Magnetofaba australis IT-1: one gene and its partner. The protein of the gene in region 2 interacts with the protein of the main gene of each other region in a pairwise test. Links are inferred from orthologs where the notes say so. Each region holds a gene or a part of one and is shown on either strand. Other genes may lie near its edges.

Region 1 (3,572 bases), on a different replicon or contig from region 2:
TTGCGCGCGCCGATCTCCTTGGACAGGGCGTTGCGCTTGGCCTGCAACTCTTCGGTCTGCACCCGCAGGGCGCGCTGTTGCTGATCCAAGTCGCGCAAGGCGGCCAGATTCAGACCGCCGCCGCGTCGTTGCAGTTTCGCTTCAACGCCTTCCATGTCGGCGCGAATCTGTTTGATATCCAGCATTGCCTGCCTCCCTGCTTAGCTTGCCGCGTCATCGGCGCCGACGTCGCCTTCGGGCGCGCCATCGTCGATGTTGTCGATGCTTTCGATGTTCTCGTCATCCATTTCGGCGTCATCGTCGGACTCGGCGATGCGCGCCACCGACGACACCCGTTCGCCATCGGCCACATTGAGCACGCGCACCCCCTGGGTGCTGCGCCCGGCCAGGCGGATGGAGTCGACGCCGGTGCGGATCACCGTGCCCTGATCGGTGATCACCATCACCTCGTCGCCGGGCCACACGCCCAAGGCGCCCATCAGCGCGCCGGTCTTGTCGGTGACCGACATGCCGATCACGCCCAGACCGCCGCGCCCTTTGGTGGGGTACTGCGCCTCTTCGGTGCGTTTGCCGTAGCCGTTGGCGGAGATGGTGAGGATTTCACACTCGCTTCCCGGCTCCACCACCACCAGCGCGATCACCTTGTCATCGCCCTTCAGGCGCATGCCGCGCACGCCGCGCGCCACCCGGCCCGAACGGCGCACATGGTTGACGCGGAAGCGGGCGGTTTTGCCCGCAGCGCTGAACAGCAGCACGCGGCCGCGCTCCACCGTGGCATCATCGTCGCCGCTGTCGTCGGAATCGTCGGCGTCATTTTCGATCACGGCGACGGCGGATTCGTCGTCGTCGCCATCCTCGCCGCCGGTTCCCAGCTCTTCCAGCGGGGTGGGGGCCAGCGCCACGCCAATCAGGCCATCCTCGTCCATCAGGTTGATGGCGCGGATGCCGTTGGTGCGGATGTTGCCATACGCCGACAGCGCGGTCTTCTTCACCAAGCCGCAGCGGGTGGCGAAGAGGATATCCCAGGCGTCCCACTCTTTGGGGTCGATGGCCACCGGCACGATCTGCGCCAGCTTCTCGCCTTCATCCAGCGACAGCACATTGACCACCGGGCGACCGCGCGAGATGCGGCTGCCCTGGGGCAGTTCGTAGACTTTCAGCTTGTAGACGCGGCCTGTATCGGTGAAGCAGAGGATGGTGGCGTGGGTGGAGGCCACGAACATCTGTTCGATCCAATCCTCATCCTTCATGCCGGTGGCGGACTTGCCTTTGCCGCCGCGACGCTGGGCGCGGTAGTCGGCGCTGGCCTGGCGCTTGATGTAGCCGGCGTGGCTCACCGTCACCACCATCTCCTCCTCTTCAATGAGGTCGGCGATGGAGAAGTCGCCAATGGCGTCGAAGATCTGCGTACGGCGCGGATTGGCGAAACGCTCCTTGATCTCCAGCAGCTCGCCGCGAATCACCTCCATCAGCACCGTTTCGGAGCCGAGGATCTCTTTGAGTCGCGCGATCTCTTTGAGGATCTCGGCGAACTCGTCGTGGATCTTCTCCTGCTCCAGGCCGGTCAGGCGGTGCAGGCGCATATCCAGGATCGCCTGGGCTTGGTCGGAGGAGAGCTGATAGCCGCCGGGCACAAAGCCGGGGGAGGCGATATCGCCTTCGCCCATGGCGCGCAGCAGCATGGACTCCACTTCGCCGCGTCCCCACACCTCTTGCATCAGCCCCTCTTTGGCCACCGCCGGGGAGGAGGCGGCGCGGATCAGGGTGATGATGCGGTCGATATTGGCCAGCGCAACGGCCAAACCTTCCAAAATGTGCGCGCGGGACTGCGCTTTTTTCAGTTCGAACAGGGTGCGCCGGGTCACCACCTCGCGGCGGTGCTTGAGGAAGGCGTCGAGGAAGCCGCGCAGCCCCAGGGTTTGCGGACGACCCTCCACCAGCGCCAGGGCGTTGACCCCGAACGAGGTCTGCATGGGGGTGTGCTTGTAGAGTTGGTTGAGCACCACATCGGACTGGGCGTCGCGCTTGAGCTCCACCACCACGCGCATGCCCTGACGGTCGGACTCATCGCGCAGGTCGCTGATGCCCAGGACTTTCTTCTCCCGCACCAACTCGGCGATGCGCTCCACCAGGCGTGCTTTATTCACCTGATAGGGCAGCTCGGTGACGATGATCGCCTCGCGGCCATCTTTTTTGGTCTCGATGTTGGTGACCGCGCGGATCACCACCGAGCCGCGCCCGGTCTCATAGGCGGAGACGATGCCCGCATGGCCGTGGATGGAGCCGCCGGTGGGGAAGTCGGGGCCGGGCACATATTGCATCAGGTCGCGATTGGAGAGCGACTTGTCGTCGATGAGGGCGCAGGTGGCGTCGATCACTTCGCCCAGATTGTGCGGCGGAATATTGGTGGCCATGCCCACGGCGATGCCCGCCGAGCCGTTGACCAGCAGGTTGGGGAACTTGGCTGGCAGCACCTGCGGCTCGGACAGCGAGCCGTCGTAGTTGGGCGAAAACTCCACGGTCTCCTTGTCGATATCGAGCAGGAGTTCGTGGGACAGGCGGGTCATGCGCACTTCGGTGTAACGCATGGCCGCCGGGGAGTCGCCGTCCACCGAGCCGAAGTTGCCCTGGCCATCCACCAGCATGTGGCGCATGGAGAAGTCCTGCGCCATGCGCACGATGGTGTCGTACACGGCGGTGTCGCCATGGGGGTGATATTTACCGATGACGTCACCGACCACGCGGGCCGACTTTTTATACGGGCGGTTCCATTCGTTGCCCAGTTCGCGCATGGCGAACAGCACGCGCCGGTGCACCGGTTTGAGCCCGTCGCGCACGTCGGGCAGGGCGCGGCCGACGATTACGCTCATGGCGTAATCGAGATAGGACCGCTGCATTTCGTCTTCGATATTGATGGGCTGCTGTGCGCTGTTTTCGGGTTCACTCATGGGGCGATGCCGTTGCCGTCCTTATTGGGGGCTGGAGATCTCAGCCGCGCTGGAATTTCGTGACCCATTACTATAGCGCATTGATGGGAACGACGACAGGTTTGGCGTGCTGTTTTTGCGCACGTTAATCGCGCGGCGGCTCCTGGCTTTTGGCTTCGCCCCACAGCGCTTCGAGGCGATCGAGTCCAGCGGTGTGGGCGTTCTCGCCGGTTTCGCGCAGGCGCGCCTCCACGTGGAGGAATCGGTTCTGCACCTTATGGGCGCTGTGGCGCAGGGCGGTCTCCGGGTCGATGTCCAGGTGGCGCGCCAGATTCACCAGGCTGAACAGCAGGTCGCCCACCTCCTCCTTGACGTGGTGCTGATCGCCCTCGGCGCGCGCCTCCACCAACTCGCCCAACTCCTCCCGCACCTTGTGGATCACCCCCTCCGGGTCGGGCCAGTCGAAGCCCACCTTGGCCATCTTCTGCTGCAGCTTATACGCCCACAGCAGCGCCGGGAGTTTGTTGGAGAGGCCGTCGAATACCGATGGCGGCGGCTCGGTCTGCCCCGAGGCGGCGCGTTCGCGCGCTTTGAGGGACTCCCAGTTGTTGGTCACGTCCTGGGCGGCGTCCAGCTTCTCGTCGG
Region 2 (3,412 bases):
GCTTGTGGCGCCGCAAGCAGATGCGGATTGTGCAGAACCGGCTGTTTCAGGGACCAGCGCCGCAGGTGGAGACGGTGTTGGAAGATTGAGAAGAGGGGATCCAACAAGCGCTATAGCCGCACGCAATCAACCTTGCTCAAAACAGGAAATGTTTGCGTGACGTAGATTGAGCTTGCGCTGACTATTGGCCTCCGGCTGGCCGGAGGCGGGGTCTGGGGGCCGCGCCCCCAGCGGGGTGTGGGGCGGCGCCCCACGGTTTGGCTGTTGATCTTGGGAGCTCGAGGGCGAAGCCCTCGATATCTTTCATTTTCCCAAGATTTTAGACTATTGAAACGAGTTTAATTAAACGTCCAGGTTGGCCACGTTCAGGGCGTTGTCCTGGATGAAGGCGCGGCGCGGCTCCACCACATCGCCCATGAGGGTGGTGAACACCTCGTCGGCGGCCACGGCGTCATCCACGCGCACCTGCAACAGGGTGCGAATGGAGGGGTCCATGGTGGTCTCCCACAACTGCTCGGGGTTCATCTCACCCAGACCTTTATAGCGTTGGATGCTCAAACCCCGCCGTCCTTCGCTCAGAATGCCGCTCAGGAACAGTTCAATGCCGCCGATGGGGTTCTGCTTCTCCCCTTTCACCAAAACCGCCTCAGCGCCCAATAATTCGTGGAACTGCTCGGCGATCTTCAGCATTTCGCGATACTCCGGCGAAGTCGCCAACGGGCGGTCGATGCGGGTGATCTGCTCAATGCCGTGCTGCATGCGCGCAATGGCGATGATCTCGCTGCTGGTCTCGGGGTCGTGTTCGGTGCGCACCTCCAGCCGCTCCTCTTCATTGCCCAGAGCGCGCAGGGTTTCGGTGTATTGCGGCAGCAGCGTCGCCACGGCGTCGGCGTCGGCCAGGGTGTCGGCGCTGATGCGGTAGCTCCCCGCCGCCGCGTCGATGGCCACGCGGTCGTGATGGCGCGCCAGACGGTCCAGCAGAATGCGGTAGCGTTTGGCGCGCGCTGCCAGGGTGGTCAACTCGCCATTGGCGATGATGCGCCCGTCGGCGGTGTGGGCCTCCACGCCGTCCAGACCGCTCTCCACCAGCAGGGCGGTGAGGGCGTCGTCATCCTTCAGATAGCGCTCGCTCTTGCCTTTGGCCACGCGATAGAGCGGCGGTTGGGCGATGTAGAGATGGCCGCGCTCGACGATCTCCGGCATCTGCCGGTAGAAGAAGGTGAGCAGCAGAGTGCGAATGTGGGCGCCGTCCACGTCGGCGTCGGTCATGATGATGATGCGGTGGTAGCGCAGCTTTTCGATGTCGTATTCGTCGCGACCGATGCCCGCGCCCAATGCGGTGATCAGCGTGCCCACCTCCTGCGAGGAGAGCATCTTGTCAAAGCGCGCCTTCTCCACGTTGAGGATCTTACCCTTGAGCGGCAGCACCGCCTGGTGCTTGCGGTCGCGGGCCTGTTTGGCGGAGCCGCCGGCGGAGTCGCCCTCCACCAGGTAGAGTTCGCACAGCGCCGGGTCTTTCTCCTGGCAGTCGGCCAGTTTGCCGGGCAGCGAGGAGATCTCCAACGCGCTCTTGCGTCGGGTCAGTTCACGCGCTTTGCGCGCCGCCTCGCGGGCGGTGGCCGCCTCCACGGTTTTGGCCACCACCGCGCGGGCTTCGTTGGGATGCTCTTCGAAGAAGGTGGCCAGCTTCTCGGCCACCACGCTCTCCACCACCGGACGCACTTCGGAGCTGACCAGTTTGTCTTTGGTCTGGGAGGAGAATTTGGGGTCGGGCACTTTGACCGAAATCACGGCGGTCAGACCCTCGCGGCAGTCATCGCCGGAGACCTGGACTTTCTCCTTTTTGAGAATGCCGCTCTCGGTGGCGTAGTTGTTGACCGTGCGCGTGAGCGCGGCGCGGAAGCCCGCCAAGTGGGTGCCGCCATCGCGCTGCGGGATGTTGTTGGTAAAGCAGAAGATGTTTTCCTGATAGCTGTCGGTCCACTGCAGGGCGATCTCGGCGGTGACGCCGTTCTTTTCGTCCTGGAAGGTGATGGGCGGCTCCAGCAGCGGCGTGCGTGCGCGGTTGAGGTGCTCCACAAACGAGCGGATGCCCCCTTCATAGTGGAAATTGTGCTCTTTGTCGGTGATTTCGTCGACGATGTGGATGCGCACCCCGGAGTTCAGGAACGACAGCTCACGCAGGCGTTGCGACAGGGTGTCGAAGGAGAACTCGGTGACCCCGGAAAAGGTCTTCAGGCTGGGGGTGAAGCGCACCTCGGTGCCGCTGGATTCGGTCTCGCCGATCACCTTGAGGGGGAAGTCCGGTTCGCCATGGGTGTAGCTCTGATGCCACACCTGCCCGCCGCGGCGGATGGTTAGTTCCAGCTTCTCCGACAGCGCGTTGACCACCGACACCCCCACCCCGTGCAGACCGCCGGAGATCTTGTAGGAGTTGTCGTCAAACTTACCGCCCGCGTGTAGCACGGTCATGATCACTTCCGCCGCCGAACGCCCCTCTTCGGCGTGGATATCGGTGGGGATGCCGCGCCCGTTGTCGCGCACGGTGACCGAGTTGTCGCTGTGAATCAGCACGTCGATGGTGTCGCAGTGCCCGGCCAGCGCCTCGTCGATGGCGTTGTCCACCACCTCGAACACCATGTGGTGCAGGCCGGTGCCGTCATCGGTGTCGCCGATGTACATGCCGGGCCGTTTGCGCACCGCCTCCAGCCCTTTGAGGACCTTGATGTTGCTGGAGTCGTAGTTTTCACCGCCGGTTTTTGGCGTTTTGGGGGCATCGCTTTGCGTCATGACGTTTCGTTTCTCAACTCAATAGCGGCGTTGTTGGCGCCTTGGTCGGCTTGGGGCGAGAGCCAGTTTTTTGGGTGTTGAAAGATATCGAGGGCTGCGCCCTCGAGCTCCCAACAGCCAAGTCGTGGGGCGCCGCCCCACACCCCGCTTAAGGGTCACAGACCCTTAAGAATCCCCGAAAAATCGCCTCTGGCGATTTTTCGCCTCGTCAGCGCAAGCTCGTCGTATCTTACGCAAACACTTATTCTTAGGGGTTTATTGGCAATTTAAGATATCGAGGGCTTTGCCCTCGAGCTCCCAACAGCCAAACCGTGGGGCGCCGCCCCACACCCCGCTTAAGGGTCATAGACCCTTAAGAATCCCGCCTCCGGCCAGCCGGAGGCCAATAGTCAGCGCAAGCTCAAAGTCTCTCACGCAAACACTTTTACTTCGGCGCCTGCTCTGCAAATGCGCCGTCTTGCACGGTCCAAGTTTGCTTGGGTCGATTTTCCGGCCACGGTATCTGCTCGGCGTTGCAGGCGGCCACGAACAACTGCCCCCCCTGCTCCGCCAACCAGCCCATCAGTCGCGCCACCCCGTCGCCATCCAACTCCGCCGCCGGATCGTCCAGCAAAAACAGCGG

Evidence for each region.
Region 1: the proteins of gyrB (region 2) and gyrA interact in binary tests that used the Escherichia coli proteins (3 or more experiments, as listed by UniProt). The link is inferred for Magnetofaba australis IT-1 from one-to-one orthologs.

What each region holds. Positions count from the first base shown.
Region 1 is NZ_LVJN01000020.1:1,268,616-1,272,187, forward strand. The notes cover bases 1-3,254. They hold gyrA (DNA gyrase subunit A), read right to left. Parts: upstream 2,949-3,254; coding sequence 201-2,948; downstream 1-200. Other genes in these bases: serS (serine--tRNA ligase), read right to left, coding at 1-185; mazG (nucleoside triphosphate pyrophosphohydrolase), read right to left, coding at 3,073-3,254. Outside these bases: more of mazG, read right to left, coding at 3,255-3,572. UniProt on the Escherichia coli protein: A type II topoisomerase that negatively supercoils closed circular double-stranded (ds) DNA in an ATP-dependent manner to maintain chromosomes in an underwound state.
Region 2 is NZ_LVJN01000021.1:600,437-603,848, reverse strand. Bases 67-3,160 are described here. They hold gyrB (DNA topoisomerase (ATP-hydrolyzing) subunit B), read right to left. Parts: upstream 2,791-3,160; coding sequence 343-2,790; downstream 67-342. Other genes in these bases: MAIT1_RS21290 (hypothetical protein), read left to right, coding at 67-89. In the rest of the region: more of MAIT1_RS21290, read left to right, coding at 1-66; DNA replication/repair protein RecF, read right to left, coding at 3,215-3,412. UniProt on the Escherichia coli protein: DNA gyrase negatively supercoils closed circular double-stranded DNA in an ATP-dependent manner to maintain chromosomes in an underwound state.